3 regions of the Exiguobacterium sp. s56 genome follow, and region 3 is predicted to be linked to each of the others. Evidence: riboswitches for the same ligand, from Rfam matches in the RefSeq annotation. Region 3 holds a riboswitch; each other region holds the start of a gene.
The links. A riboswitch is a leader RNA that binds a small molecule or an ion and turns the genes downstream of it on or off. The one in region 3 is predicted to bind S-adenosylmethionine.

Region 1 (10,687 bases), on a different contig from region 3:
TCGCGCGTCTTCTTCAAGAGACCGCTCGCACAGAAGCTACAGCCGATGTTGCAGCCGACTTGCGTCGTCACACAGACCGAACGTCCGTATTTGTGACGCATGAGCACCGTCTCGATATAGTGTCCGTCATGCAGTTTAAGTAAAAATTTGACCGTCCCGTCGCCCGCTTCTTGTTTGACGAACAGGTCTTGCGTCGAGATGACGTATTCGGCGGCGAGCGCCTCACGTACCTCGGCCCGTACCGAGATGTCCTCGATGTGCTTGACTCGGTCGATATAGAGCGAGTCCCAGATTTGTCTAGCGTGGAAGGCGCTGTATCCCCAAGAGACGCACGCTTCCGTCAGCTGATCGAATGTCAGCCCGTATATAGATGGTTTCATTGCTATCTGTCCTTTCTTCAATCCACATACGTACCATTGTAGCGGACGTGGACGACCGGTGCAACGTTCTTATAACGGTGGGACGGGACGTGTCACGTGACGCTCGAACGCATAGGCGAGACGAATCAAGTCGCGTTCGGCATAGCTCGTCCCGGTGAATGATAGACCGAACGGGGCCCCGCTCGCCTTCAAGCGATACGGGATCGTGACGGTCGGATGGCCGGCTTTCGCCGCCATGTCATAATTGTGGTCATGCGGCAAGACGAGCGCATGAAGTTCCTGCTCGGCCAACAATCGGTCGATGCCGTCCGTCTTGGCGTGATAGACGTCGTCGAGGCGGCGCATCAAATAGGCGTCCTCAATCAAGCGACCCGATTGTTCGTTCGCTTTCTCGAACGTCTTCTGTCCGTGCGGAATCGTCTCCGGATGACTGTTGTTCCAATTAATCAAATCCGACAACGTCTCATACGGGAGCTTCGTCGAGGCGAGATACGCCTCGATTCCGAGCTTGAACTCATGATACAGGATATCCCCTTGGTCGAGCCCTGCTTTCGACGGCAGTTCGACGGTGACGACCTCGATGCCGCTCTGTTTCAGCAATGCGATTGCTTCGTCGTAGAGCACCTGCTCTTCTTCCGACAAATCGGTCTTGACGACGCCGACACGCATCCCGACTGCTTGCCGCTCATCGAGACAAGTCCGGTAAGGCGGACCGGCCGGAAGATGCGCCGTCGCTGGGTCAGCGGGATCTTCCCCGACCATCGCCTCAAGGGCGAGCACCGCATCCCGGAGTGTCCGTGCCATCGGGCCGGCCGTGTCTTGCGACCGGGAGATCGGGATGATGCCGCTGCGGCTAATCAACCCGACGGTCGGTTTGATACCAACGATTCCGTTATGGACGCTCGGGTGGATAATCGAGCCGCTCGTCTCGCTGCCGACGGCGAGCAACGTCAAGTTGGCCGCGACCGCTGACGCCGAACCTGAACTCGACCCTCCGACATCGAGCTTGTCCCCATATGGATTGAGCGTCTGGCCACCGACCCCACTCCAGCCGTTCGGCATGCCCTCGGTCAAAAAGTTGGCCCATTCGGACAAGTTCGCTTTCCCGAGGATGATGGCCCCGCTCGCGCGCAGGCTTTGGACGAGATGGGCGTCCCGGCCGGCGAAGTGATGCGCGAGGGCGACGGCCCCGGCCGTCGTCTTCATCAATCCGGCCGTCTCGACATTGTCTTTAATCAACACCGGGATGCCGAGCAACGGCAAGCGGTCACCTCGTCGAAACGCCCGGTCGGCCGCCTCGGCCTCGAACAAGGCGTCCGGGTTCACTTGAATGACCGCTCTCAGCTTATCGTTCAACTGGGCGATTCGAGTCAAATAATAGGCCGTCACGTCACGCGCCGTGAACGTTCCTTCTTTATATCCGCGATGGGCGGTCTCGATATCGAGTTCGAAACATGTGTTTGGTTCAGTCATATAGATTCCTCCTTTGGTCACTCGATGGTATTCGCTATCGCCACATGATTTCCTGTTTTCGTTCGCCAACGAATATGTAACTTGGTACACTGAAAGAAAAGGGAGGTTACTATGAACCGTTCGTACGTTCTCGTCTTATTGTCCGTCTTTGCCTTGTTCTTCTTACAGCTATATGCCGGGGACGCTCCGTATACGCTACCGCTCTCCATCGTCCTCGTCATCTTGATTCTCGGCGCCACCTTGGTCCAACTTCGACGCAAACCAAACCGTTGACGCCGCTTCAAATCTGATGGTATGATGCTCTCACCAACTACATATCGATATCTCGAGTGAACGAGAGACCTGGCTCTATGACTTCACAGCAACCTGCTTCGGCAAGGTGCTACTTCCAGCAAGGCAGTTTGCCTTGGCCGATATGACAGAGCGCTCATGTCGATGACATGGGCGCTTTTTTTTGGAAATGAACATGAGGGGGACTTATTAATGGAAAAAGCAACATTCGCAGGCGGCTGTTTTTGGTGCATGGTGACGCCGTTCGAGGAACAACCTGGCATCGAGTCAATCGTATCCGGTTATACGGGAGGTCACGTCAATGACCCGACGTATGAACAAGTGAAGACAGGGACGACGGGACACTATGAGGTCGTCGAGATCACGTTCGACCCGACGCTGTTCGCTTATGAACGACTGCTCGAACTATATTGGATTCAGACCGACCCGACCGATGACGGCGGCCAGTTCCAAGACCGCGGCAGCCAATATGCGCCGGCCATCTTCTATCATACGGAAGACCAACGCGTGAAAGCAGAACAGAGTCGCGACGCGCTCGCGGCGAGCGGACGCTTCAAACAGCCGATTGTCACGAAGATTCTACCGGCCGACACGTTCTATCCGGCCGAGGAATATCATCAAGACTTCCATAAAAAAAATCCGGCCCACTATAAAGAGGACCGGAAGAAATCTGGGCGCGACGCATTCATCGAGCAAGCCTGGTAAACAAAAGACGGGTCGTCTGACCCGTCTTTTTAGCTCTTGGCAATCCCGAGCATGAATCCGGCCACGACGATGAGCCCGATTCCCATAAAGACGAAGACCCGTTCTTTCGTCGTCTTCTCTTCTTTCAATAGATAAATCCCGCCGAGCGTCGCCACGACGACGTTCAATTGGGACAAGGCGAATGACGTCGCGATGCCGACCTCACCGCTTGACACGAACAGCCCGAAGTTCCCGATCCCCCAAGCGAGACCGGCCAAAATGTTTTTGAACGTCTTCGGGTCGAACTTCTTCACATCTTTCTCACGCAGGCTGAACAAGAGCGCCGCGACGAACATCCCGACCGACTGCGGCAAGATGGCCGTGATGCCGTCGACCTCGAAATAGTTCGTCAAGACGGCATACGTCACATAACCGATACTCGACACGAGCAGGACGAGCAAACCTTTCTTCAAGGCGCCGCTGCTATCGCCATCTTTTTGTTGTTGGTATGACGTCAGTGCCGCCCCGATGATAATCAACACGAGCGCAGAAAAGCCGAGCCACAACTCGGTCGTCGTCTTCCAATCGCCGAGCACGATGACCCCGAACAACGACGTCCCGACGAGTTGCATCCCGGTGCTGATCGGCATCGCTTTCGATACACTTAAAATTTGGAACGACTGGAACTGTAAATATTGCCCGAGTGCCCAGAACACACCAGATATGAAGCCGGTCACGATTGCGAGCGTCGTGAACTCCGGATTGAAGACGAGTGCGATGATGACCGCCATCACCATCGCCCCAATCGTCGTCCCGATTAACTGTTGAATCGGCTTGCCGCCGACTTTCGAGACGATGAGTGGGATACTCCCCCACATCAAGGCAGGTAAGAGTGCGAGTAAAATCATTTCCATAGATAACACCTGCTTTCGTAGAATAACATTACCCATGATTTTCCCACGTTTACGCCCGATTAAACTTTGTTCAAAAAAATTTAAAAATACCCATTGCCAAATGTTTTACTAGGATGATATAATAATTTTCGAACGGGGCATTAGCTCAGCTGGGAGAGCGCCACGCTGGCAGCGTGGAGGTCAGCGGTTCGAGCCCGCTATGCTCCATTATGGAAGTCACCACTCATTTGAGGGGTGACTTTTTTGCGTCTCCGCCCGGTTTAAGTCACCTGGTAGCGGGTAATGATTGTAAGACATCATTATTCTAAGGGGGACTTACTATGGATCGTGCCTCTGTCGAAGAGACCATTTTAGCCGTCATCGACTGTATGCGGGCAAGCAATCACTGTTTCTCAAAATGTTTACAAGAAGAGGATTTATTGATGGTCGCCGAGTGTATCCGGCTGACGAAAGAATGTTCGGAAGTGTGTGCGCTCGCCTTGAACGCGCTCGAGACCGATTCGGCTTTCACCAAACCGATTGCTGCACTCTGCGCCCAGGTGTGCGACACGTGCGCCGTCGAATGTGGCCGCCATTTGCATGACCATTGCCAACGTTGTTCCGAAGCGTGTCTCCGCTGTGCCGAGGCGTGTCGCAACCTCGTGGCCGCATAATCGCTTTTTAGTCTAACGATATGTTAGACTTTTTTTATACTTGTTTTATGAGAAAGGGACCGATTATGTCACATTCAATTCTTGCCATCGACGTCGAGACGGCCAACCGCGATAGTCGCAGCATCTGCTCTGTCGGCTGGAGCCTACTCGTCGACGGTGAAATCATCGAGACGAACCAACTACTCGTCAATCCAGAAGAAGACTTTGACGCAGGCAATATCCGCGTCCACGGCATCCGGCCGAGCGACGTCTGGGACGCCCCAGCCTTACCCGAGGTGCTTGAACAGCTCTATCCGACGCTGCGGGATGTCGACCTCGTCATGGCGCACAACGCCTCATTCGATATGGGCGCTTTCAAGAAAGCGATCGCCAAATATGATTTATATACGTTTCCGACGATCGAGTACGGCTGTACCGTCAAGCTGTCGCGAAAACTGTATCCTGGACTGCCGAATCACAAGCTGAACACGATGGCGGAATATTTGAACGTCCCGTTCATCCATCACGATGCGGCTGAAGATGCCCGCGTCTGCGCGTTGCTCATGCGCGACATGATGCAGAAGACCGGGATTCATGACCCGCGTGAACTGCACCGCTATACATCGGTCAAGCTCGGGAAGCTCGCCTATTGACCCATAAGCATGCCAGACAGGCCAAGACAATCGTCTTGGCCTGTCACCGTTTAAAGATCCATCTTTTTTGGACGTAATAACTGACGACGAACAAAAGGCTGTCGACGAGCACTTTAATCCACACTTCCCCGTCCCGAAACAACAGGAACAATACATAGACGAGACCGGCCGACAACGCCATCTGCACGCCGACGAGACCGAAGTATTTCGGCATCGCCCGTCTCGCTTTCGAATGGAACACGACTTTTCGGTTGACGATGTAATTGAATAAGGACGAGATGATGCGGGCCAATACCGTCGCAATCAAGACATGGGTCGTCTCGAACCACGGGTTCAATAAAAAGATGAATAAGGCATAGGCGCCGATATCTAATAAGAATGAGGCGACCGAGGATAATGAATAGGCTAAAAACATCCGATAAATCAGAATTGAGTCGATGACCGGCCGAAAATGGGACGAAGCGTTCTCGGCCACATACACGGTTTGAATCGGAATCTGTTGAATCGGGACTTGCCAACGTTTCGTGAACGTCAACATGTTCATCTCGAACTCATAGCGGTTCCCAGGCACATCCAGCAACTGTTCCGCATAGCGCAATGGAACCGCCCGTAGACCGGTTTGGGTATCTTTCAGCCGAAGTCCGCTGCCGACGAGCATGACACCACGGGTCATCTGGTTCCCGAATCGGCTCCGGAACGGAATGTGTGCGCCCGAGAAATCACGGCAACCCATGACCAGATGATGCGGCCGCTGAATACCCGCCTCATATACATGTCTTACATCTTCCGGCAGATGTTGTCCGTCCGCATCGACGGTGATGACACCATGCGTACCGGGGAATCGTTCGACGACGTGACGAATCCCCGTCTTCAACGCCGCACCCTTGCCTTGATTCCGTTCATGGACGAGAACAGTCGTCACCCACTTCCCGACCTCATCGAAGACAGTTTGGGACGTCTCGGCACTTCCATCGTTCACGACGATGACATGGACAAACCCTGTCTCTTTCAGCTCGCGGACAAGTGTGAGAAGCGCTTGATCCGGATTATAGGCCGGAATCACGACGACATACTTATCTAGACGTTCCACGGAATGCATTTGCATCGCCACCCCTCCTTCCCTCCTTCTATACCCAAGACGATGAAAAGTGATTCCTCGGTCCGCGGCAAATAAAAAACACGGTGCCTCGGAGGACACCGTGCCAGATTAACCGATGAAGATGAAGTAAGACGAAGCGAAGTAGACGAGTACGACGAGCACTGACGGCAAGACATAGCGGAACTTCGACGTCACGTCTTTACGAAGGAGCGTATACATGACCAACACCGACAAAATCGTGATGCCGATCGCCGTCACTAAGTGAGACGCAGCCACGTCGGCCAGAATCGAACCGTCTTGGTAAAACGCGTCCGACATGGCGATGATGAGCATGTTGAAGATGTTGCTTCCCAAAATCGAACCGAACGCCAAGTTGACGTTACGAAGTTTCAAGGCGACAAATACCGATACAGCCTCCGGGAGCGAGGTCGTCGCGGCAATCAAGAAGCTACCGACGAAGCTCGAACCGAGACCCGTGACGACGGCGATCTGATCGCCCAATACCGATAGTGCTGTCCCCGCCCCCATGATGACGAGTGCGGCGATGATGAAGCCGATGACCGCACGTTTGACCGTGATCGAACTCGTCGCACTCGCGCCGATTTCTTGTACGGCCTCATGTGCAGCTTCCCGCTCGACGGCAGGTTGTTGCGGGCGCTTGCCGATATAGTAAATCCCGATCCCGTACAATACCGCGATCAACAAGGCGTCAATTCCGATGCCGAGAATCGTGAAATCGATGCGCACGATCAGGGCAATCATCGTGACGAGCGTCAACATGAGACCTAGACCAGCTGTATAGAGATGATCTCGACTCGCCTCATTGAACATGCGCTTCTGACGATAGAAGAGGTCGAACATCGCCAAGATGAAGATGTTGAACAAGTTCGACCCGAGCATGTTACCGATGGCGATATCCGGGTTGTTGATCAAGACAGCCGAGACACTCGTCGTCACTTCCGGCAACGATGTCGCACCCGCCAGCAGCACTGTCCCGACGAGCATCCCGCTCATCGTCGACTTCTCACTGATGACGTCAGCGTAAGTCGAGAGTTTCATGGCGGCATACACGGTGATGGCAGCGGCCAAGATGAAATAAATAAATACCATTTGAATAAATCTCCCCTTTTCGTGAATTCAAAAAGACATTTTTATGGACGCCGAAAAAGCATCCATAAAAAGGTCTTGCGGACTTGGTAAGAAGCTCGATGGACCGAGTGCATTGCACCGTAATGACGACCCATCGACCACAGGTGTGGTCGCTACTCCCCCTCTTATGTTCACGACGAATATATCACGTTACATCTCATTTGACAATCATTTGACCTTTAAATGTGAAATGACGTCATCGACTGGCATCGCCGTCCGGTAAGACAGTTCTTCAATCGCTTGAAGCATCGGGAGCGGTAACGGTTCCCAGAGTCCTCCTTCTTTCAATTGAGCGGACAGGCCGTCAAGCTCCGGTTGATTGACGTCCGTGACGTGACGATAGCCTTCACGCATCGCCTCATGGATCTCATAGGCGGTCTGACAGAGCGTCGACGTCTCTTGGAGCCAGTCCTCTTCATGGAATCCTCGCTGAATGACGTCAAACAGTTTTCCGAGTTTGTCGAACCGCTCGTCGGCGACGCCATAAAACAATAGGTTCAGCTCTGTCTCGAACGATTCGATGAGCGTCGTCGTCTGACTGAACGGTTTGAACGCTTGGAGCAATTCGTGATAATACCACGACTGGTCGCGGAGCGGACGTCTGAAGCGATCCCATACTTGTTTACCGGCAGACTCAACGTCGAGTCGAATCGAACGAAGATTATGTATCTTGTCCGCCGCCAAGAGCGCCACTTCATCGTACTGCATCGTCTGCACGTGCTGAATCGTCATCCGTTTCCGTTCTTCCCATGAAAGGTGCTTCCCGGGTTCGGACACCGCTTCAACGAGTCGTCTCACTTCACTTCCGAACCGTTCTTCGATCTCTTCGGGGGTCGTCAACGTGTCTTCAAGCAAATCATGGAGCAAGCCGGCGGCCACGACCGGGACCGGTTGCCGGTCTTCGACGAGCAACATGGACACGGCGACGGGATGGGTTAAGTAGGGAATATTCGTTCCTTTTCGAAACTGTCCGTCGTGCCGGACGGCCGCGAATCGGAGCGCCTCTTCAATCAACTGGTGCACGGCGATTCCTCCTTCGATGGGTTCATAGAGCGTCCCCATCCTTTACCCATGCCTAGTCCCATCTACTCATTTCGCGTGTTAAAACATAGGGTAATGGTCCCGTTTTTTTCGTTTACGGCTCATAAATCATCTTCTTCGTCATCCCGCCGTCGACGACGAGGTTTTGCCCGTTGACGAAATCGTTCTGTTCATCAATCAAATAAGCGACTGCGCGGACGATATCGTCCGGTTTGCCGACCCGGCCCGACGGATGTTGCGCATGATCGATGTCACGGAGCGACTCGTCCGAGGTGTGAATCCAGCCGGGACTGATCGCATTCACCGTAATCGGACGCTCCGCGAGCGAGACCGCCATCGATTGGGTCAATGACACGATGCCACCTTTTGACGCGCCATACGCTTCCCAATCGGCTTCGTTTTGAAGCGAGCGCGTCGAGGCCAGATTGATGATGCGCCCGTATCCGGCTCCCTCGTTCAACGTCAAGAACGCTTTGGCACAAGCGAACGTTCCGACCAGGTTGACATCAATCACTTGTTTGAACGTCTCGACGTCAAGTTCGGTCATCGGTTTGACGAGTGATGAGACGCCACCATTGTTGATGAGTACATGGGCAACACCGACTTGGCGCTGAATGTCGGCGAACACGCGAGCGATCGCCTCATGGTCACCCAAATCCATCTCATGGAATGTCACGCCATCCAACTGTGGGTCGTCCCCTTTATCGAGTCCGATGACGTGATACGTGTCGCGGAAATGACGTGCCAATTCATAGCCGATGCCTTGGCTGACGCCAGTGATAATCATAATCTGTTTCATATACATCCCTCCTGGAGACTCACATACCCGGATTCGATAGAAACGAGTCCTACCCGTTCGTCCAGAGTCGTTGGTCAGACGTCGTCACGACCGTCGCACCAGCTTCGAGGGCGGCCTCGACTTCTTCAGTCGACGAAATCAATCCACCGGCGAAGACTGGGATTCCCGTCTCCGCTTTCACGGCCCTAATATATTTCGGGACGAGGCCCGGCAACACTTCAATATAGTCCGGTTGCGTCCGTTTAATGAGGCGATAGCTCCGCTCAAGCGAGCTCGAATCGATTAAAAACAGGCGTTGGACCGTTTTGACTTGTTTTTGCTTCGCTTTTAAAATGACGCTGCCTTTCGTCGAGATGATACCGTACGGACGATACGTCTGACAAATATACTCGGTCGCATATTCATCTGCCTTCAAGCCTTGAATCAAGTCAAGATGAACGAAGACGTGTTTGTCGTGGGCCTCCAATAATTGAAACACGGCATCGAGCCGGGCGACGTGCACTTCTAGCAACACACCGACACGGAACGGTCCCGTCACGAACTTCTCGAGGTCCCGCATATCGCGTAAGGCGGGTAAAATGGTTTGACCTTCTATCATATGGACACGTCCCTTTCTGTCAATCATGTCTTCATTATCTGAATAACATGAAGTGGAAATCAAGGTTTACCGATTCAATATAGCGGGAAAATAATTTTAACTTATGCACAGAGAGGAAGTAGCGATATGGTCAATGAAGTGGAAGTACGAATCGAGACACCGACACCGGAGGAACATCAGCGCCTTCGCGTCATCGCCGGGATGCCGAAACGTTCCGACTCGGGGACGGTGAAAGGACTGGCCAATACGTTATATGGCGTCTGTCTATATAAAGATGATCACATGGTCGGGATGGGCCGCGTCGTCGGCGACGGCGGAATGGTGTTCCACCTTGTCGATATCGTCGTCGACCCGGATTGTCAGGGGCTCGGGCTCGGAAAATTGATCGTGGAGCAGTTAATGGACTGGATTTTACAGGAAGCCGACGAGACGGCCATCATCAGCCTGATTGCGGATATCCCGGCCGACGGACTGTACCGTCAATTCGGCTTTGACTATTCGCGCCCGGAATCGGTCGGGATGGAATACCAATGGAATCGAGAATGATTCGTCGACGGGTACGCGTTCCCTATATAGGAGGTGACGTATGGAACTGAATATGATCGTCCTGCTCGGTCTAGCGCTAGCCGTCATCTCCGTACTCAGTCTGATCATCGAACGATTGTTCTTTCCAAGTATTCTTGCCTTTATCGCCATCGGCGTCGCCGTCGGCTTCTTCTGGGGCGGAAACGAGGTCTTTAAAATCGCCGGCGAAATCGGGATTATCCTGTTATTCTTTTTACTCGGTTTGAAGTTTCCGCTCGGAGAGTTGATGAAGCGTCTCAAGCTGGTGTGGAAGGCAGGTGTCCTGGACATCGTGCTCGCTTTTGGGGTCACGATTGGGATTGCCCTGCTGTTCGGACTCGATTTTTCCCAGTCTTTTTTAATCGGTGCCGTCTTGTTTGCGACGAGCTCGTCGATTTCCGCGCGTATGC
Region 2 (10,687 bases), on a different contig from region 3:
GCGTCAGTTCAATGATCGTCGACAAGTCGGTGTCGAGTAACCAATCGCTCTGGAAGATGGCGTTGTCAAGCTTCTCGACGGTGACGTCATTGGCGATATAGTAATTCAAATTATCTCGCGTGATGCTCACCTTATCGGGCGATTCGACGATCCGTTCGACGGTCTCTTGTTCGAACGTCCGCAACTGTTTGCGGATATTGACGAACTCGGAGTCGGCAATCTCGAGGAGCCCCGCGACACGGCTGAAGCTGCGCTTGATTTCCGGTGGCACGGCGTTCGGGTTCTTATAACCGAGGTCATGCTCGATCTCGGCCCACGCGTGCTGCAAGATGGACCGGACTTGAATCTCGGCTTCTTTGTCTTCATAGCGACGGTACTCCCCGAGGGCGAGCCGCGTGTCGCTCAAGCCGACGACGTAATGGACCGACAAATAGCCGAACTCATTCGGGTCGAGCAACGTGGATTTATCGATCGACTGTTCGCGGTCAATCCGGAACTCATCCTCGAGGATTTGGGCCACGGCACGGACATCGTCGTGGAAATAGGTCACGATCCGAATCCCCGCCAAATCCTGGACGTCGCGCAACGACCGGTATTGATACGGTTTGCGGGACAACTTAGCATACAGGCTCTCGGCTTCCTTCGCCCGGGCGACGATCGAGTGGAACTGGATGCCGGCGTCGTTCAACAGCTCGCTGAGGAGTAACTTCAGCTTGGCTGCGAATGCCTCGTAATCTTCTTTCTCATTCATATAGTCGAGCATGATCGTGTTCATATCCTGTCTCGGCATCAACATCACTCCTTGTCTCATTATATGTAGTATAGCATCAAAGAAATCGGTGTCGCATCTGTTGTCCGTCCCTATGATACAATACGGTTTGGAACGGGAAGGAGTGTCACGCGTGAGAGTGAGCCATACGTTGAAATCGAACGAGCGCGAGAAGCTCGAGATCGTTGCCGGGTTGTTGCAACAAGCAGGTTATCGGTCTGGAAAGATCGACTGGCAGACCGGGATCAATATCGTTCGGGTCAGTCGCGAAGATGTGTCGTCTGAATCGGACGAACGGACCCGCATCCAAGGCATCGTCGACCATTTCGGGATCGAGGACTGGAGCGCCACGTTTTCTTGAACCCCTCTTTTTCAAATCGCTGGACGAAATGGGTTTTGTGACTCATTTTTCGGGAATAGTATATTATTCGATTATAGATCAGCGGACGTTTAGGAGGATGAATATGTTAGAAACAAGAATCGTGCGGGATATGACCTCGGTCGACCATGAAGTGAACGGGATGGTGTCAGGGGGATGTGTCAACGAGCACATTTACTTATTTGCGAGAGATGAAGAATTGACGGTGCGGCTCGCTGCAGAAGCGGGTGTGCAACCATACCGCATCACTGAAAAAGGGCTGTGGGAGTCGCTCATGTCGAAGTTTACAAAAAATTCGGATGACCGGATCGAGCAGCTCGAGAGCCTCGGTCTGACGAAAGAGATGGTCGAATCGCTCGAAGGAGAGATTCAGGCCGGGAAAATCGTCCTCGTCTGCGACAAGTCATAAAAAGAGCCGGAACTGACTCTCGTCAGTTTCGGCTCTTTTCGTCATTTCGTCTCGTAATAGGCGTTCACGATCCGGCGCAGCGACCGCTCGTTCAAATCGAGCGGTTTGAACCCAGCGTCCTGCAACAGACGTTTCGTATTGGCGTCGTCGAACGCGATATCGCGATTCAAGTAAGGATTGAACACCTTCACCATCTCGTTGAACGTCTGCTCGGCTTGGCTGAGCGAAGACGTCGCCGTCTCCGTGATCTTCAAGTGCGGGAACGCAAGCGCTTGCTTCATATAGTCGAGCATGGTCACGTTGCGCGGCGGGGCATCGTTCGTCACGTTATAAATCGTGTCCGGTTTAGCGTGTTCGATGGCAGCGAGGAGTACATCAGCCACATAATCGACCGGGACGAGGTTCGACGTGCCGGTCTCAGAGCCGAGGAGACGGATCGGTCCATCCGGTGCCCCACGGCGCTCGAGGCGGCGCTTGAACACCTCGAGAGCGCGCATATAGCCGTACATCGTGAACTTCGAGTCGGCCTCACCGGTCTTCGAGTCACCGACGATGATGGCGGGACGGAAAATCGAGACGTCGAGGTGGTCCCGTTCCGCCCAGACGGCCTGTTCGGCGTGCGCCTTGCTCTCCTCGTACGGATTATGGAACGTCTGGTCGGTCGCATACAACGTCTCATCGCCGACCTCGCGTGCTCCGAGCGTGTACGCCGTGCTGACGTGGAAGAAGCGAGGGCAATGCAGCGCCTTTGCGAGCGCGAGCGCTTGTCTCGTCCCGGTCAAATTCGTCTCGAACAGTTCCTCACGGAGCTCCTCATCGAATTTGACGAGGGCCGCCATGTGGAGCACCAAGTCGAATGAAAGGTCATGATCGGTGATGAACCGCTCGTCTGCTCCGAGGAACGGGGCCGTCAAATCCCCGGCCAGGACAGTGATGGAGCGACGTTCGTCCCGTGAGAACATCGCCTCCACTTTCTCAGGTGTACGGGCGAGGACGCACAGCGTATGCCCACGATGAATCAGCTCGCGGGCGAGCCGTCCTCCCAAAAATCCGGTCGCACCGGTCATAAAAATATTCACAGCGTTCTTCCTCTCTTTTCAGTCTCTCCCCATCATAACAAGTGGCAACGGAATGAGCCACTTTCAACCTAAAGAATAAAATTAGGGGTTTAATAATTTTTAAAGTCGGTTATGACTTAAGGAGAAGCGTACGCAAGGTACGTCATGACAGTGTTGATATGTCAAATAACTTAAGTGAGGTTTTTTAGAATCATGGCTAATCTATTCGGAACAGACAAGGATGGCAACAGGAAGAAGCAAGAAGAGATTGAAAAAACGGTTCAGGAGAAAGGGATCACACAAATCCACATGTACTTCTCCGACGTGCTTGGAGACTTGAAGCTACTGACTCTCTCTGCAAAATTGTTGCCGGAAGTCTTTGAAGGGAAGACGATGTTTGACGGTTCATCCATCGCCGGTTTTTCTTCCATCAAAAACTCAGACCTATTCTTGAGACCGGATTTAGATCGTCCACGCTACGAGCAGGATGGGGACGAGAGCATTCTCGCCTTTTTCTGTGACGTCTGCACACCGGACGGCGAACGTTACGAGTTCGACCCGCGCAACGTCTTGAAGGATGCCCTCGAGCGGGCTGCACGTGACGGCTACTCGATTTTCGTCGGCGCTGAGCCGGAATTCTTCATCTTCGACGAGAATGGTGAATTTTACGATGAGGCGGGTTACTTCTCGACACGTTCGGAAGACAAAGGGTATGAGGTCCGCCAACATATCGCCAACCGCTTGAGCGAAGTCGGTTTCAACATCGAGGCGGTCCACCACGAAGTCGCACCGGCCCAGCACGAAATCGGCATCAAATATGATGACGCGCTCCACACGGCCGACAACATCCAGTTCTTCAAAGAAATCGTTCAATTGGCAGCCCAAGAGAAAGGTGCAAAAGTATCGTTCTTGCCGAAACCGCTCCGTGACGTGAATGGTTCGGGGATGCACCTCAACATCTCGGTATGGAAGAACGACAAGGACGGCAACCCGACGGTGAACGCATTCGAAGAGCCGGAGTCAGACTACGGTCTATCGCTCACGGCCCGTCACTTCATCGAAGGGATTCTGAAGCATGCCCGCGCAACGGCTATCTTCACGAACCCGCTCCCAGAGTCGTATGAACGTCTCGTGCCAGGTTTCGAGGCACCGGTCAACATCTGTTGGAGCCCATCGAACCGCAGTTCGATGATTCGGATTCCGGCGTCACGTGGAAGCGCGACGCGCGTCGAAGTCCGTAACCCAGACCCGAGTGCGAACCCGTACTTCGCGCTTGCGGCATTGATTTATGCCGGACTCGAGGGCATCGAGCAACAGCTCGAGCCGTCGGCACCGAACGAGGACGACTTGTTCGAGTACTCGGCGAAGCAGATTGAAAGCCAAGGCATCTCGTCACTCCCGGCGACGTTCCATGAGTCGATTCAATCGCTCAAGTCGGACCGGTTCCATGATTACTTCAACCATGACTTGATCGACCGCTACTTGTCGCTCATCCAAGTCCGTAAATAAGCAACGTATACAAAAGCCCATTCCTCGGCCGAGGAATGGGCTTTTACGCTTAATGAATCCCGCGCATATACTTTTTGATGACCGGGGCGAGAGCGAACAAAATCATACTGAGTACAATCGCTGCTCCACCGATAATCCCGAAGTAGAGCATCTCGTTCTCTGGTGAATAGAAACGAACGAGCTGGGCGTTAATCCCTTGTGCCGCCGCGTTCGACAAGAACCAGAGTGACATCGTTTGGGCCGAGAAGGCAGCCGGGGCGAGTTTCGTCGTCGCCGACAGACCGACCGGCGACAGGCTGAGCTCACCAAGCACGACGATGAAGTAACTGAGGACGAGCCAGAGCGGATTGACGAGCGTGTCCGGGCCACCGAAGTAGGCCGGGAGCAAGATCACCAAGAAACTTAACCCTGCGAACAAAATCCCGAAGGCGAACTTCGTCGGGATGCTCGGCTCACGGTCACCGAGTCGGACCCAAAGCCATGCGAACACCGGAGCGAGCATGATGATGAACAACGGGTTGAGCGACTGGAACCAGGCCGGTGACAGCGTGAACCCTAAAAATTCAAGGTCGGTCCGCTTATCCGCATAACTGGCCAAAATCGTTGCGCCTTGCTCTTGAATCGCCCAGAACATGACCGAGGCGATGAACAGCGGGATATAGGCGATAATCCGTGACCGCTCGACTTCCGTCGTTTTCGGGCTACGATACATGACGATGAAATAAATCGTCGGAATCGCGATCCCGAACACACCGACGAGACCGATGAACGTGTTAATCGTGAACAACCCTTGTGGAATCAACACGGCCAACAGACCACCGATGAGGACGACTGCAATCGTCGTATACTTGATTGCGTTTTTCTTTTCAGACGGTGTCAACGGGTTCGGTACGTATGAACCGGCGAGACCAAGGTTCTTTTTCTTCGTGACCATGAAGACGACGAGACCGATGAACATCCCGACCGCGGCGAGCGCGAAGCCCCAATGGAAGCCATAACTCTTTTGAACCCCTCCGACGATCAAAGGCGAGATGAAGGCACCGAGGTTGATCCCCATATAGAAGATACTGAACCCGGCGTCACGACGACGGTCCGTCTCATTGTATAAATCACCGACGATACTCGAGACGTTCGGTTTCAAGAGACCGGTCCCGATGACGATCAACGCCATTGAGATGAACAAGAACGTCAGGCTACCCGGAATCGACAGTACGATATGACCGAGCATGATGAACACACCGCCGAAGAAGACGGCCCGGGACGTCCCGAACACACGGTCAGCGAGCCATCCCCCGATGACCCCCGACATGTAGACGAGTGCGCCATACACCGACATGATGGACAAGGCGACGTTCTGGTCGAGACCGAGACCGCCATCTGATACCTCGTAATACATGTAGAAGACGAGGATCGCACGCATCCCGTAATACGAGAACCGTTCCCAAAACTCAGTGAAGAATAGCGTGAACAACCCTTTCGGCTGTCCGAAAAAACCTTTTTGTGGCACGCTGTCCACAATTTTCTGTTTATCGATCCTTTCCATGAAAGATCCCTCCTTAACCGTATTATCATAAAAAGAATCATTATGTTTGTAAAGAATAATAGAAGCAAATATTCAAAATTTAACGAATTTGCAACGAATTAAAAAATCACACTAAACGACTAGGTTCAGTGTGATTTATATAGGTCAAGCCGTCTTTTGTTTCGCTTCGGCCGCACTGACGCGACGTCCGAGCTGCCAGTAGATGAGGCCTGACACACAACTGGCCGCCCCGACGAGAATCAAGGCGATATGTCCGGCCCGCTGATCGAAGAATAGGCTCGCCATGATTGGAGCCGTCACCCCGCCGATCAACCATTGGATACTGGCGGCCCCGTTATAGGCCCCACGCATATTCTCCGGAGCGATCAAGGCGATGAACGTCTGTTGGACCGGGGACATGATCATCTCACCGAGCGTATAGAACGCGTATACCGCGAGCAAGACGCTCACGAGGACGAGGTACGGTGTCCCGAGGGAGTAGAGGAGACGCGGCATGACCGCGATCAGGATCATGCCGACCCCGAAGATGGTCGCCCCGGCGAGCATGACGTTGCCGAACGGCTTGCGCCCGAGTTTCGAGGCAATCGGGAACTGGAACAACACGACCATGATGCCGTTCAAGGCGAGCATATAGGCGAACGGATTCTCACGGTCGGTGAACGACGGCATCGACTCGCGCAAGAACAGCGGCAACATGCTCTCGATGAGCGAGAAGCCCATCGAGATGAACACACCGGCGAAGATGAAGACGAGGAACACCTTATCGTTATAGAACACCCGTAGGACGTCCCGGTTAGACGGTGTATCGGCCTCGGTCGTCTCCGGGAGCGACTCCCGGATGAAGCGGCCGAGGACGAGCGCATAAAGGATAAAGACGAATGACGCCGAGAAGAAGATATACTGCCGGTCGATGAACAGGACGGCGCTGCCGAGGAGCGGGCCGAGCGCCGCCCCGATGTTATGGCCCATCCGCAACAGGCCGAACGCCTCGTTCATCTGTTCGGGCTCGGTCACGTCCGCCACCATCGCGCTCGCGGCCGGATGAAACAACGAGTTCGTCAAGCCGAGCATGGCGTTCAAAAGGAGGAGCGGCCAAAACGTCTCGGCGAACGCGAAACCTACGAGCGCGAGCGCGTCGCCGAGGATGGCGATCATCATGATCGGTTTACGGCCATACAAATCTGCGAGCCGTCCGCCGACGACCGAACCGATGAGGGCCATGATCGGACCGGTCGCCATGATGACACCGACCTGGATATAACTGTCGAGCTTGTCGCTGTAATAGAGGACAAGGAACGGCGCGATCATGAACATCATGACGCCGGTGATCGTCTCCCCGAGGAAGCGGATCCAAATATTGCGGTCGAGTCGTTTGAGTGATTGAATCATTAGGTTCACCTGCTTTAATTATTGGAATGTAAAAAGGGACGCAGCATGCACAAAGGCATACGCGTCCCTACGATCTTAGACATGCCTCGGAAGGCGGGCGAACGTCACGGATTCAAATCACGGAGAGGCGCCTGCCGGTCAATATGGACTTGGACGTGCGAGCGTTGAATGACTGACATCGGTACCTCTCCTTTCTGCATTGGACTGTCTTCTCTTCAAGATTATGATATTTCTGTGAAATGTGTCAACCTAAATCGTCAATGTGTCATAACAATTCATTCAAGTTCTTGCGACTGAGCCGGTAGTCGATCAAGCGCGAGAACACGACTTGAATCATCGCCGTGACCGGCACGCTGATGAACATCCCGACGAGGCCGAACAGGCTGCCGCCGATGATGATCGACGTGATGACCCAGAACGGCGTGATGCCGACGCTGTCGCCGAGAATCTTCGGCCCGAGCCAGAGTCCGTCGAATTGTTGCAACAAGAAGATGAACAAGAGGACGATGAGCGCCGTGAACGGGTCATAGAAGTAGGTGATGATGAACGCCGGGATCATCCCGAGCAGCGGCCCGACGTACGGGATGAAGTTCAAGACACCGACGATGACGCCGAGGAGAAGCGCGTATGGCGCCCCGATAATCAACAGACCGGCGACGGCCAGCACCCCGATGATGAGGCAGTCGAGCGACTTCCCGATGATATAGCGTTTAAAGATGTAATCCATCTCTTGGAAGATGTCGATCGTCGTCTTGGCTGACGCGACCGGGAACATCGCATACAACAGCCGCTTGAACATGCGGGCAAAAATCTCTTTGTCTTTTAAAAGATAAATCGAGATGACGATCCCAATCAAGAAGTTAATGAGCGTCATCGTGAAGCTCGACACGTAGCTGACCGACGACAAGACGGCCGTCTCGACCCAGCCCGAGTAGCGCTCCTCGAACCGGCTGAAATCGATGGCCTGGGCGACTGTCGCGTTATACTCTTTCAAATACGTGTTCAACTGTGACAGATACCCGTCGATTTGCCGGATATAGGACGGGAGTTCCTCGATGAGCGAGGCGAGGCTCGAATAAATGCGTGGGAACAGCGTCACCGCAGATATGACGAGAATCCCGATAAAGATGATATAGACGATCAGCAAGCCTTGATATCGTTTTAGTTGAAACCGTTCTTCTATATAGGACAGGACGGTATTCAGGAGCAGCGCGATGGCGATTCCCATAATAATCGGCGTCAGCAACTGGAACGTATAATGCATCATCTGCGAAATCGTATCCGGTTCGCTGATGACTTTCCAGAGCACGAGCAGGATCAGGCCGATCACGCTCAACTTCCAAATCAATTGACGGTTTAATTCCAAAGGTCCATCCCCTCATGTTTTAAATTTTGTAGAATAACGTTCACTTTCACTATGAACGTTTTTTTATCGGGATTCAAGAGGACATGCTCATTTTCAAAAAAGGATTGACAAGATTGGTAACGTTTGGTTAACTAAGTGACATATTACAAAAAGACAAATCGCATATAAAACACTTTCTATCAAGAGAAGCGGAGGGACTGGCCCGATGAAGCTTCAGCAACAGATTGATTCAATACTGTGCTAATTCCAGCAAGGTGACCTTGAGAGATGGAAAGGTGGTTGTTTGAATACGTCCGTATCTCGACACCCCTTTCCGCGGAAAGGGGTGTTTTTTGCATAGGAGGACTATTCATGACTGACAGACGCTCACATCTACTTAAAACGTTACCACCTCAACATTTCGTCGGACTCGCGAACGAGGTGGCCGAACTCGAACAAGCCGGCCGCGACATCATCCGACTCGGACAAGGGACGCCTGACCTGCCTACGCCTGAGCCAATCTGTGACGCGCTTCAGACGGCGCTCCTCGACGCCTCGACCCATCAATACGGTCCGTTCCGCGGTCAGGCCCGCCTGAAGCAAGCAGTGGCGACGTTCTATTTGAATGAGTATGGAGTCGAACTTGATCCCGAGACAGAAGTAGCGATTCTCATCGGCTCAAAATCTGGTCTCATCACGTTGCCGCAATGCGTACTCGAACCTGGCGACGGAATTTTGCTACCGAATCCCGGCTATCCTGATTACATCTCGGGGGCACGCCTCGCCGGTGCCGTCGTCCGTGACCTCGTCCTCCGGGAAGAGAACGGCTTCTTGCCGGACTATGAGACGCTCGATACGCAAGATGCAAGACTCATGTATTTGAACTACCCGAGCAATCCGACCGGAGCCGTCGCCTCACCCGCTTTCTTTGACGATACCGTCCGTTTCGCCCGGGAGCGGGACTTGATGGTCGTCCACGATTTCGCATATGGCAGCATCGGATTCGATGGCCATGTCCCGCCTAGCTTTCTGCAGGCGGAAGGGGCGAAAGAAGTCGGCATCGAGGTATATACGATGTCGAAAGCGTTCAACATGTCCGGTTGGCGCGTCGCCTTCGCCGTCGGGAACGCGGACATCATCGAGGCGATCAACACGTATCAGGACCACGTCCACGTCAGCGTGTTCTCGGCCATCCAGGCGGCGGCTGTCGCTGCGCTCGAGGCGCCCCGTACCATTCGCGATGACTTGGCACGACTGTACGAGGCACGGCGTGATCGCCTGATCGACGGGTTGAACCGGGCCGGCTGGGCCGTCGAACCGCCGGAAGGCTCGTTCTTCGTCTGGGCGAAAGTGCCTGAGGGTGATGCCAAGTCGTTCTCGCGGAAACTGCTGCATGAAGCCGGTGTCGCCGTCACCCCGGGCTATTTCTTCGGTTCGGAAGGGAACGGATACGTCCGCTTCGGCCTCGTCTCACCGGAACCGAAGATTGACGAGGCCGTCGAACGAATCGAGCGGTTGTTTGCCGCCTATGAGGAGGTGCGCGCATGATTCGTCAGGCCGTCCTTGAATATGACCACGCCGATGACGCGCTCGACCGTCTTGATGACTTAGTCGACGGCCGCCGTGCCCACGTCCTGCACGGTCAGAAAGGGTATGACGTCGTCCGAGCCATCTTTCCGGCCATCGCGGACTATCCGGCAACAAGGTTCAGCGGGGAGTGCACGGACTCGGAAGTCAAACGGCTCAAACCGTTGGACGCCGACGTGTTAATCGCCGTCGGAGGTGGCAAGCTCGTCGATACGGCCAAACTCGTCGCCTATCAACGGAACGTCCCGCTCATCGTCGTCCCAACGCTCGCCTCGAACTGTGCGGCGTTCACACCGCTCAGCGTCGTCTATCAGGAGGACGGGAGCTACGACCGCTACGACATGTTCCGCGTCGTCATCGAACGGGTCATCGTTGACTCACGGGTCATCTCGCGCTCACCATATGAATACTTTCGGGCAGGTGTCATCGACACGGTCGCGAAGTTTTACGAGGCCCGTTATTTGAGTGGTGACAGCTCAGCTGACGCCGGCGTCAACACCGGACTCGTCTTGGCCGAGCAGTGCGGGCGTCTCGTCGAACTTGAATTGAGCGAGCACGCTTTTGAGTCGTATAGTGACGACGTCCGCTTCGCGGTCGATCACGTGCTCGCCATCGGCGGCGCCGTCGGTGGATTTGGTGACGCCGGGACACGCGTCGCCGTGGGCCATGCGGTCCATAATGCGCTCAGCCGCTTCGAGT
Region 3 (10,687 bases):
CGGTCATCGTACAGCCTCCTTACGCTTCTGTGTCTACTGTCATTCCAAGATCTTGCTTCACCCAGTCGTAACCTTCTGCTTCGAGTCGTTGTGCAAGCTCTTTGCCACCTGACATGACGATTTTTCCGTCCATCATGATGTGAACAAAGTCTGGCTCGATATAGTTGAGGAGACGTTGATAGTGCGTGATGATCAAGCAGCCGAACTCTTCGTTGCGCATTTCGTTGACGCCTTTCGCGACGACTTTGAGCGCATCGATGTCAAGACCTGAGTCAATCTCATCGAGGATGGCGATGTTCGGTTTGATCATCATCATCTGAAGAATCTCGTTACGTTTTTTCTCTCCGCCTGAGAAACCTTCGTTTAAATAGCGGTGTGCCATTGCTGAAGGGATTTCAAGGACGTCCATCTTCGCATCGAGTTCACGGATGAACTTCATGAGCGAGATTTCTTGGCCTTCTTCACGGCGCGAGTTGATTGCTGAACGCAAGAAATCGGCATTCGTGACACCACTGATTTCAGCAGGATACTGCATCGCGAGGAACATTCCGGCTTGCGCGCGCTCGTCGACTTCCATCTCGAGTACGTCTTCACCGTTCAAATCGACGCTTCCGCCTGTTACTTCATACAATGGATGACCCATAAGTGCCGATGCGAGTGTTGATTTACCCGTTCCGTTAGGACCCATGATGGCGTGAATTTCGCCACCTTTAATTTCAAGATTAAGACCTTTGACGATCTCTTTTCCTTCGATTGAGACGCGGAGGTCATCAATTTTCATGTGTGGTACGTTAGACATTCGGATACCCCTTCCGTTTTCTCGCCATTTTTGGCGTAGATTAGATATATTCTAATCTTAATCTAGGCAATTTTTTATTTCAAGCGACTCACCTTATTATTCATTCTCAATAAAACATAAATGTTGAGAATGAGAATATCGGGAAATCAAGACATTATCCAACTTTTTCCTCGGTTAACGCCAAACTTGCTTTCCGTTCTTTCAAGGCGCCGGTGAAGAAGAAGGCGCCACACGCCGTCAATACGGCCAAGCTTCCAAACACTGGCAACGCTGCATTGTCGAATCCATCAAGCAACACTCCTCCGATGACGGGGCCAATCGTCTGACCGAGCGCCGTCAACCCCATCGCCCCGAAATACGTCCCGCGCAGATGGGCCGGTGCCAATTCGTCCGTCAACACGTCCGTCATCGTGAACATGAGCACCTCGCCGACCGTGAAGATGACCATCGCGACGAATAAAATCCACGTCTCGGTCGCGAAGCCGATCAGGAGGAGTCCCGACGACAGCGTGGCGACACCGAAGAAGAGTGACTTGATCGGTGAGACCCGCATCCCGAATCGCATAATCGGATATTGGACGACAAGGACGGTGATCGCATTGACCGTCAATAGATAGGCGAACAAACGCGAGCCGTCACTGAATCCGTCATGGAAAGCGATGAACTGTGGCAACGTCGCATTGAACTGACTATAGCCGATGATGGCAAAAATCATCCCGATGATGACGAAGCGGAACGTCTTATCTTGTTGTAACACACGGAACGTCTCCGTCAAGCGCGGCCGGACTTTGACGCCGTCCCCTTCCTCGAACGGATACTTTCGGAACAGTGTCGAAATGACGAGTCCGTACATCACGTAAACGCCCGTCACGACGAAGAAGGCGCTCTTTGCGCCGGTGAGCGACAAAACGACCGCGAGCAATGGCCCAATCGCCGCCGCGATATTGATTAAAAAGTAGCGGACGTTATAGACGATGACGCGCTGGTCCGGCTGCGTCGTATCGCTGATGAGCGCGCGAGACGCCGGTTCGAGGAACGACCGCGACACACCCATGAGTACCGAAAATATGTAAAACCAAAATAATTCTGTCACGAGCGCGAAGCCGCTGAACGTCAAGGCGTTCAAGACGATGCCGATCAGCATCAACTGTTTGCGCCCGTACCGGTCAGACAGCGTTCCCCCGAAAAAGCTCATGAACAGACCCGATAGCGCCGAGATGGCGAACACCGTCCCGATGACACTCGCCGAGAAACCGAGCGTCGCGAGATAAATCGCAAAAAACGGCATAACAAAAAATGTCGACAGCCGGGCAAAAAATGTGCCAAACAAGACACCCAGCGTCAGCGGATGAATGTGTCGTATGTTCATCCGGATCCCCCCTTTTCCTACATATATGTAGTGTACTTCTATTGGTGAACCAAAACTACTCCAAATAAAAAAGGCCCGGGATAGCCCGGGCCTTGACGAAATTATTGTTTGACCGGTACGACCGCACCTTTGTACTCATCCAAGATCCACTGTTGTGTCTCTTCTGACGTGAGGACTTCAAGGAGTGCTTTGACGCGCTCATCATCTTCGTCGCCTTCACGTGTGACGATCAAGTTGACGTAAGGTGAATCTTCGCCTTCGAGAGCGATTGCGTCTTCGAGTGGGTTGAGGCCGGCATCAATCGCGTAGTTCGTGTTGATCAGGACCGCGTCCCCTTCACCGTTGTTGAACGCTTGCGGGAGAAGTGCCGCTTCGACGTCCGTCTTGAACTCCAAGTTTTTCGGGTTGTCGACGATGTCTGAAACCGTCGCGTCCGTTGTCTTGCCTTCCGCGAGTGTAAGCAAGCCTTCAGATTGAAGCATCGTGAGGATACGTCCGTGGTCAGCGACCGACGAGCTCATGATGATTTCCGCGCCTTCTGGAAGCTCATCGAGTGACGCGTAGTCTTTCGAGTACACACCGATCGGCTCGATGTGAACGCCGCCGGCTGAAGCGAATTTGTAGTCTTTGTTTTCAGCCATTTGCGACTCGAGGTACGGCTCGTGTTGGAAGTAGTTCGCGTCCAACTCCCCGTCTGCGAGCGTCTTGTTCGGGAGGACGTAGTCTTGGAACTTCTTGATTTCGAGCGTATAGCCCTTCTCTTCGTATTCGTCTTGGACGTGCTCTAAAATCTCAGCGTGCGGGACGTTTGATGCGCCGACGACGAGTGTCTTGTCATCGCCTGAACCTGATTCTGAATCCCCACCGCCGCAAGCCGCGAGAATCGTAAGTGCTGAAGCTGCCGTTAAACCGAGTACTGTTTTCCATGATTTCATTATAAAACCCCTCCAAATTTTCTATTTAGATTAAGCAGAACGCTTATCAATTACAGATACGAGTCGATCGCCGATGAACTGAATGACGAAGACGATGACCAAGATTAAGACGGTCGCGACGAACGTGACGTCACTTTGTGAACGCTGGAATCCTTCGAGGAACGCCAAGTTCCCGAGTCCTCCACCGCCGACGACCCCTGCCATCGCCGTGTAACCGACGATCGCGACGATCGTGACCGTGATGCCTGACACGATGGCCGGCAATGCTTCTGGGAACAACACTTTATAGACGATCTGCCATTTTGTCGCACCCATCGACTCAGCCGCCTCGATGACGCCGCGGTCGACTTCGCGAAGCGCGAGCTCGACCATCCGCGCATAGAACGGGGCCGCACCGATGATCAGTGCCGGCAGTGCTGCCGTTGACCCGAGCATCGTCCCGACGACGAGTAACGTGAACGGGATGAGCAAGATAATCAAAATGATGAACGGGATCGACCGGAAGATGTTGACGACCGCGCTGATGACCGTGTAAATCGGACGGTTCTTCATCATGAGCGGCTCGTTTGTGACATATAGGAGCATCCCGAGGGCGAGACCGATGACGAACGTCGCGGCTCCGGCGACGAGCGTCATATAGAGCGTCTCCCACGTCTGTTCTAACATGACTTGCCAATCTACATTAGGAAACATCGCTTTCTACCTCCACTTCCACTGCCTGTGATCGGATTGAGGCGATGGCCCGCTCGACTTCAGCCGGCTCTCCGATCAATTGGATGAATAATGTCCCGAGGGCACCGACTTGTGACTGCGTCACGTTTCCGCCGATGATGTTGAAGCCGATGTCATGCTGCTTCAACACTTCCGACAGAATCGGTTGTTCGGCCGTCTCGTTCAAGAATTTGAGCTTGACGATTTGACCGCTCGGATAACGAGCTTTCAAATGTTCGAACGTGAGCGACATGTCTTCGACCGCGCCGATCTGTTTGACGAACTCTTTCGTGATTGGCTGTTCCGGGTGTTGGAACACGTCGGCGACTTGCCCGGTCTCGACGACCTTTCCGGCCTCCATGACGGCGACACGGTGACAAATCTTTTGGATGACGTGCATCTCATGGGTGATGAGGACGATCGTCAACCCGAGTTTCTTGTTGATGCTGACGAGCAGTTCGAGAATCGAATCCGTCGTCTTCGGGTCGAGTGCGCTCGTCGCTTCATCGCAGAGGAGCACTTCTGGATTCGTAGCGAGCGCACGGGCTATCCCGACTCGCTGCTTTTGGCCGCCCGATAGTTGTGACGGATAGCTGTCTTCTCGTCCGGCGAGGCCGACGAGCTCGACGAGTTCTTGGACGCGGCGTTTGCGCTCGCTCGCCGGTACCCCGATGAGTTCGAGCGGGAAGCTGATATTCTCAGCGACTGTGCGCGACCATAACAAGTTGAAGTGTTGGAACACCATCGAGACGTTTTTACGTACCCCGCGTAGTTCCTTTGGTGTGAGCTTCGTCAGCTCGCTGCCGGCGACCACGATTTCACCGCTTGACGGTGCCTCGAGTCGGTTGAGCAAGCGGATGAGCGTCGACTTCCCCGCACCTGAATATCCGATTATTCCAAAAATTTCGCCGCTTTCGATTGTAAGCGACACATCATCGACCGCCTGGACCCGACCGTTTTTCGTGTCGAACCATTTGGCCACATTGCGTAATTGAATCAATCCATTTCCCTCCTGACAACAAAAAAAGTACGCACGTTTGAGCAAACGTGCGTACTTTATCGTACGGACAACGATTGCTCTCATCTTCCAAGGTTCTCACCTTGCTGGAATTAGCACCATTTCGGATTGCTCCGCGGTTGCTGGGCGTCATAGGGCCAGTCCCTCAGCCTCTCTTGATAAGAGTGGTTGCGTATTCGATTAGCCTTATCATAGCGACATATTATTTTCATGTCAAACTATTTTATGCGAAAAAATAAAAAAGGTGCCATCCGAGGATGACACAGAACGTAGCACCTTGAGTCACTGAAGGACAACCCATAGATGAACCTCTTTTGCCCGATCAGAGCATTCATCCTTATATGGGGGATTTTTACCCAACCATCACTCGGTCTTCGAACGGACCATGCAATTACGCGACCGGTGCCCCGACGCTTGATTTTTTTGGGGGACAATCGAAGGGAAGGTCCACCTGAAATCGCGTAAGCTCATGCAGCGGTTGTTCGAAAACGTCTTGATGACGGGAAAATCTCGTCCTATGTTGTGTTCAAGTAAGATGTTGTAATGAATATATCATTCGTGAACTTTCTGTGTCAACTGATTATTTAAAATTTTCAGATTATTCTAATCATCCTATCTCATTTAACGAAAGATAGGACGTGCTGGACGTTTTGAAACGCGTACAAACGATCGCGAACTTGGCCATTCTCCAGCTTCAATAGCGCCGGGACACTCATAACCTGATATGCCTCGAGCTCGTTCGGGATAAAGTTGGCATCGCGTTTTTCAATCTTCAATTCTGGGTCGACCGCCTCGACGACCGAGAGCATCCGCTCGGCCACGGCGCATGTACCGCACATTGGGGCGTATATATATAAGAATCCGTCTGTCATCATTTTGCTCACCTCTCTTCTAAGTATATGAATCCGGCCCAGTCGGTTCAAAAGTTGTGCTCAAATGGAAAATTCTGAACATTTCAACATTTCTTGTTGACGCTCAGCAGAAAGAGGCATAGTATGGTCATTAACTTTATCACTTTTGTACATAACAGCAAACCAGTAGAAAAGGACAGGTGAATCCCCAATGACGGAAGAGAAGCTTACCGGAAAACAATTTTTAATGAACGTCTTGAACGGCCTCAGTCTTGCCATTCTCATTGCCCTCATCCCGAGCGCTTTGCTCGGTGAATTAACGAAAGCCATCTTGCCGTATTTTCCGTCCTTGCAGTTCATCTTAGATGCGACGACGATTGCGATGCGCCTCTTACCGGTCATCATCGGTGTCGCCGTCGCCATGCAGTTCGGACGCTCGGCGCTCGAGGCCGGGACGATCGGCATCGCGACCCAGGTCGGAAGTGGCGCCATCCGCATCGAGGAAGGAGCGTTCCTCATGGCCGGAATCGGTGACGTCATCACGGCCGGTGTGACGGCCGCTCTCGCGACGTTCCTCGTCATGCAGTTGTCGCCACGCTTGAAGACATACACGGTGCTCGTCTTGCCGATGACGGTCATCGTCGTCGCTGGAGGTATCGGGGCGTTCCTGCTCACATACATCTCACAAATCACGACGTACGTCGGAACGATCATCATGACGATGACGGAACTGCAGCCAATCGTGATGGGCATGTTGATCGCGATGGCGTTCTCGCTCATCATCGTCTCACCAATCTCCACGGTCGGGATTGCCACAGCGATCAGCCTGTCTGGTGTCGCTGCAGGGGCCGCCAACCTTGGCGTCGTCGCTGCCGGCTTCGGTCTCGCCATCGCTGGCTGGCAGATGAACGCGACCGGAACGTCGATCGCCCACTTCCTCGGCTCACCGAAGATTCAAATGGCGAACTTCGTCCGTCGTCCGATCATGATGTTGCCGGTACTCGCCAATGCGGCCATCCTTGGAGCGCTCGCAGGTATCCTTCGGATTGAAGGCACGCCAATCAGTGCCGGATTCGGCGTCTCGGGTCTAATCGGTCCGGTCAACGCCTTGCATTTGATGCCGGGAGGATTCGCGCTCTGGAACGTCATGCTTGTCGTCGTCTTGTTCGGGCTCATCCCAATCGCACTCGGGATTCTGTTCTATCGTTTGTTCAACCGGACGTCGCTCATCGAGCCTGATCATTACCGTCTCGACTTCGATTAATCAAAAAGACCCGGCTTCTCGTAAAGAGAAACCGGGTTTTGTTTAGCCTTGAATCATCGCTTCGTATTCTTCGGCTGACATGAGCTTGTCGACGTCTGACGCGTCGTTCAACTCGACTTCGATCATCCAAGCGCCTTCGAACGGTGCTTCGTTGACGAGTTCTGGTGAATCGGCAAGTGATTCGTTCACTGCTGTGATTTTCCCAGAGATCGGTGCGTAAAGCTCTGATACGGTCTTGACCGATTCAACCGAACCGAATGGCTCATCGAGTAAGATCGTGCCACCGACTTCAGGAAGTTCGACAAAGACGATATCCCCTAGTTCGCTTTGTGCGAAATCCGTGATCCCGATGCGGGCGACGCTTCCGTTCACTTCCACCCATTCGTGCTCTTTTGAATAACGTAGATTGGCAGGTACTTTGCTCATCTTAACTTCCCCCTCAAATGAATTAGACTCACACGAGTATTATAGCACTTCGCCCCAAACGTCTGTAAACGACTTTTCTGAAAATCCGACAGTTGATTTTTGACCATCTGTCACGAGTGGGCGCTTTAAAAGCATACCATTGCTCGCAAGAAGCTCGAGTTGTTCGTCTTCTGATAGATTTGGTAGCTTGTCTTTAATGCCTTCGTTCCGATACACTTGTCCGCTCGTATTGAAGAATTTTTTAAGCGGGAGACCCGACTGTTTCCATAGTTCAGCCAACTCGTCTTTCGACGGCGTCGCCTCGACGATATGGATATATGTATAGTCGATGCCGTTCTCTTTCAACCACTTCTCTGCTTTTTTACACGTACTGCATGGCGGATAGCCATATAGTGTCACCATGTTCATCACCTCTCCTGTTACTGTAGCATATTCCGATTCGTCGGTTCATGTTTCAAGCAAGCGCACAATCTCTTGCTTGAGCGCCGGATTGACCGAGTGGTGCGCCTCGATGTGGCGGAGGATGGCTGCGGCCGCCTCGACCGATTTTCCGTAACCGGGTAACCACTCCTGTAGACGTGCGACGAGCTCCGGATGTGTCCCTTCGACCCGTCGCGTCGGGTTGAAGGGGTCGCTCGTCTCCCCGTACGCGATTAACACGTTGTTGACAGCCGCGACTTGAATGAGTTCGAAGCCAGCGAGCTGTTCACCGCGCCGTTCCCGGAGCAGTCCGACGTATAGGTTCGTCAGTGCCTCCTCGTAGCGATGTGCGGCGTCTGAAGGGCGTGTGACAAGCTTCGGCGTCGCAAACGTGTCGAGCGCCTCGTCACGTTGCCAGACGACACGCCCCGGTGTATAAGCGATTCCAGGCATCTCTACGATCTCGAACACGGCGAACTCGGCGTAAATGCCGTCCTCATACATGACCTTGTGCCCGTCTTTCGTGTTTTGGAACTGGTACGCCAACGGCTCGACCGCGAGCCAGTCCAAATTGTCGATGAAGCGGGCCTTATGCCCGTCCTCGACGATCAAAAAGAAATCGAGGTCCGAATAGTCGTCGAGCCGATCCATCTCAAGTCCAATTGAACCGAGCGCGAGGAGCATGAGCGTGCCCTCATGCTTGGCGACCGAGCGGCCGATTGCATCCATCCGTTCTAATAAGTCATCTCGTTTCATGCGTATCCCCTCCTTCGTCCATTGTATCGTCCGCAGACAGGAAAAAGAAAGGGCCGACCGCGTCCGGCCACCCTTTCTCTCGCTTGCTTATACGATGAACTTGTTCGCTTTGATGAGGCTCGCTGCGACTTCGCGCTTCGTGCCGATGACGTTGATCGGCTGATAGCGGCTGAACTTCTTCATCGCCGACAAGAGCATGCGCTGCTCGTCGCCCGATGCGGCCGCATACAAGACTTCTTTCGCCATGAGTTCGACTTGCTTGAACACTTGCTCGGCGAAGATTTCTGTATAGCGGACTTTCTGCTGGTTCTTCTCAGCGCCTGTACGGGCGATGGCTTTCTCCGTCCGCGCGATGGCCGCTTCAAGCGCATAGATGGCGCTGATGATGTCGGCAATCTTCGCGAGAATCTCTTGTTCGTTCTGGAGGGCCTGCTGATATTTCTGGACGGCCGTTCCGGCGATCATCAAGTTGATTTTCTTCATGTTCGACAGAAGCATCTTCTCACGTGCGAGCGGCGACCCGTCAAGCTCTTGTGGCATGTAGCTCATGAGCTCTTTCTGGAGCTTCTGTGCTTCGGCGAGAAGCGGCAAGTCGCCTTTCATCGCTTTCTTAAGGAGCGTGCTCGGTACGATCAAGCGGTTGATTTCGTTCGTTCCTTCGAAGATGCGGTTGATGCGTGAGTCACGGTACAAGTTCTCGACTTCATATTCAGTCATGAAGCCGTAGCCGCCGTGGATTTGAACCGCTTCGTCGACGACGTAGTCAAACGTCTCCGAGGCGAACACTTTGTTGAGTGAACATTCAATCGCGTATTCGGCGATGGCTTGGGCAACTTTCGAACCGTCGCGCATGTTGTCGTCGCCTAGCGCGTCGAGGCTGTCTTGGAACAGACCGCCCGTCCGGTAGACCGAGCTCTCCATCGCATAAATGTTCGCAGCCATCGTCGCAAGTTTCTCTTGGATGAGCGGGAACTGACTGATCGGTGTCTTGAACTGTTTGCGCTCGTTCGCGTACTGGACCGAAAGATCGAACGCACGTTTCGACGAACCGACCGCACCGACCGCAAGTTTGTAACGACCGACGTTCAAGATGTTGAAGGCGATGACGTGGCCTTTGCCGATTTCTCCGAGGAGGTTGTCGACTGGGACTTCGACGTCTTCTAAGATGAGCGTCCGTGTCGATGAGCCTTTGATGCCCATCTTCTGTTCTTCGGCGCCTGTCGAGACACCTTTGAATTCACGCTCGACGATGAAGGCGCTGAACTTGTCGCCGTCGATTTTCGCGTAGACGACGAACACGTTCGCGAAACCAGCGTTCGTGATCCATTGTTTCTCCCCGTTCAAGACGTAGTGTGTGCCGGCTTCGTTCAAGACGGCCGTCGCTTTCGCACCGAGCGCGTCCGAGCCTGAGCCTGGCTCTGTGAGCGCGTAGGCGGCAATCCATTCGCCAGTTGCGAGTTTCGGCAAGTACTTATGCTTTTGCTCTTCTGTCCCGAAGAAGACAATCGGGAGCGTCCCGATGCCGACGTGGGCGCCGTAGCTGAGGGCGAATGAACGCGCTTTGGCGAATCGCTCTGTGATGATCGATGACGAGATTTTATCGAGCTGATAACCGCCATACTCTTCTGGCACGTCCGCGCCGAGGAGGCCGAGCTCGCCCGCTTCTTTCAACAGTTCGACCGAGAGATCGAACTCGTGTTTCTCGATGCGTCCAAGGACAGGCATGACACGGTCGTCGACGAAGCTCGCCGTCGTGTCGCCAATCATTTTGTGCTCATCTGAGAAGTCTTCCGGTGTGAACAAACGATCCGCGTCGAGTGCGTCGATGACGAAGCTACCGCCTTTAATCAATTCGTGTTCTGTACGTTCCATTGTCAATTCCCCCTTATAGTAATTCGAAGACGCCAGCAGCACCCATACCGCCACCGATGCACATCGTCACAACCCCATACTTTTCATTGCGTCGTTTCATCTCATGCAAGATCGAGACCGCGAGTTTCGCGCCCGTGCAACCGAGCGGATGCCCAAGGGCGATCGCGCCGCCGTTGACGTTCACTTTCGACGGGTCGATCCCGAGTTCACGGATGACACCGAGCGATTGGCTCGCAAATGCCTCGTTCAATTCGAACAATCCGACT

Region 1: it holds a riboswitch for S-adenosylmethionine, as region 3 does, so the genes downstream of both, msrA (peptide-methionine (S)-S-oxide reductase MsrA) here and KNP71_RS07865 (methionine ABC transporter ATP-binding protein) in region 3, are expected to answer to the same signal.
Region 2: it holds a riboswitch for S-adenosylmethionine, as region 3 does, so the genes downstream of both, KNP71_RS13085 (aminotransferase class I/II-fold pyridoxal phosphate-dependent enzyme) here and KNP71_RS07865 (methionine ABC transporter ATP-binding protein) in region 3, are expected to answer to the same signal.

The regions. Positions count from the first base shown of each region.
Region 1 covers NZ_JACSLR010000002.1:10,474-21,160, forward strand. Annotated here, with positions in the region: gene rlmN (dual-specificity RNA methyltransferase RlmN) at 1-380, opposite strand, end outside; gene KNP71_RS02990 (amidase family protein) at 450-1,853, opposite strand; gene KNP71_RS02995 (hypothetical protein) at 1,965-2,126, shown strand; SAM riboswitch class I at 2,171-2,272, shown strand; gene msrA (peptide-methionine (S)-S-oxide reductase MsrA) at 2,337-2,849, shown strand; gene KNP71_RS03005 (GRP family sugar transporter) at 2,879-3,742, opposite strand; tRNA gene KNP71_RS03010 (tRNA-Ala) at 3,877-3,949, shown strand; gene KNP71_RS03015 (four-helix bundle copper-binding protein) at 4,063-4,395, shown strand; gene KNP71_RS03020 (3'-5' exonuclease) at 4,461-5,027, shown strand; gene KNP71_RS03025 (bifunctional glycosyltransferase family 2/GtrA family protein) at 5,071-6,132, opposite strand; gene KNP71_RS03030 (sodium:calcium antiporter) at 6,235-7,236, opposite strand; gene KNP71_RS03035 (HD domain-containing protein) at 7,444-8,298, opposite strand; gene KNP71_RS03040 (SDR family NAD(P)-dependent oxidoreductase) at 8,411-9,115, opposite strand; gene KNP71_RS03045 (glycerol-3-phosphate responsive antiterminator) at 9,165-9,713, opposite strand; gene KNP71_RS03050 (GNAT family N-acetyltransferase) at 9,840-10,259, shown strand; gene KNP71_RS03055 (cation:proton antiporter) at 10,300-10,687, shown strand, end outside.
Region 2 covers NZ_JACSLR010000015.1:25,744-36,430, forward strand. Annotated here, with positions in the region: gene KNP71_RS13045 (GTP pyrophosphokinase) at 1-790, opposite strand, end outside; gene KNP71_RS13050 (hypothetical protein) at 903-1,130, shown strand; gene KNP71_RS13055 (YflT domain-containing protein) at 1,234-1,557, shown strand; gene KNP71_RS13060 (SDR family oxidoreductase) at 1,599-2,636, opposite strand; gene KNP71_RS13065 (glutamine synthetase family protein) at 2,829-4,124, shown strand; gene KNP71_RS13070 (peptide MFS transporter) at 4,174-5,667, opposite strand; gene KNP71_RS13075 (MDR family MFS transporter) at 5,812-7,056, opposite strand; gene KNP71_RS13080 (AI-2E family transporter) at 7,322-8,422, opposite strand; SAM riboswitch class I at 8,596-8,696, shown strand; gene KNP71_RS13085 (aminotransferase class I/II-fold pyridoxal phosphate-dependent enzyme) at 8,774-9,949, shown strand; gene KNP71_RS13090 (iron-containing alcohol dehydrogenase family protein) at 9,946-10,687, shown strand, end outside.
Region 3 covers NZ_JACSLR010000006.1:96,563-107,249, reverse strand. Annotated here, with positions in the region: gene sufD (Fe-S cluster assembly protein SufD) at 1-7, opposite strand, end outside; gene sufC (Fe-S cluster assembly ATPase SufC) at 20-781, opposite strand; gene KNP71_RS07880 (MDR family MFS transporter) at 954-2,168, opposite strand; gene KNP71_RS07875 (MetQ/NlpA family ABC transporter substrate-binding protein) at 2,270-3,103, opposite strand; gene KNP71_RS07870 (methionine ABC transporter permease) at 3,134-3,796, opposite strand; gene KNP71_RS07865 (methionine ABC transporter ATP-binding protein) at 3,786-4,814, opposite strand; SAM riboswitch class I at 4,892-4,997, opposite strand; gene KNP71_RS07860 (thioredoxin family protein) at 5,450-5,707, opposite strand; gene KNP71_RS07855 (PTS sugar transporter subunit IIC) at 5,895-6,947, shown strand; gene gcvH (glycine cleavage system protein GcvH) at 6,990-7,373, opposite strand; gene KNP71_RS07845 (arsenate reductase family protein) at 7,413-7,775, opposite strand; gene KNP71_RS07840 (hypothetical protein) at 7,821-8,549, opposite strand; gene KNP71_RS07835 (acyl-CoA dehydrogenase family protein) at 8,637-10,421, opposite strand; gene KNP71_RS07830 (acetyl-CoA C-acetyltransferase) at 10,435-10,687, opposite strand, start outside.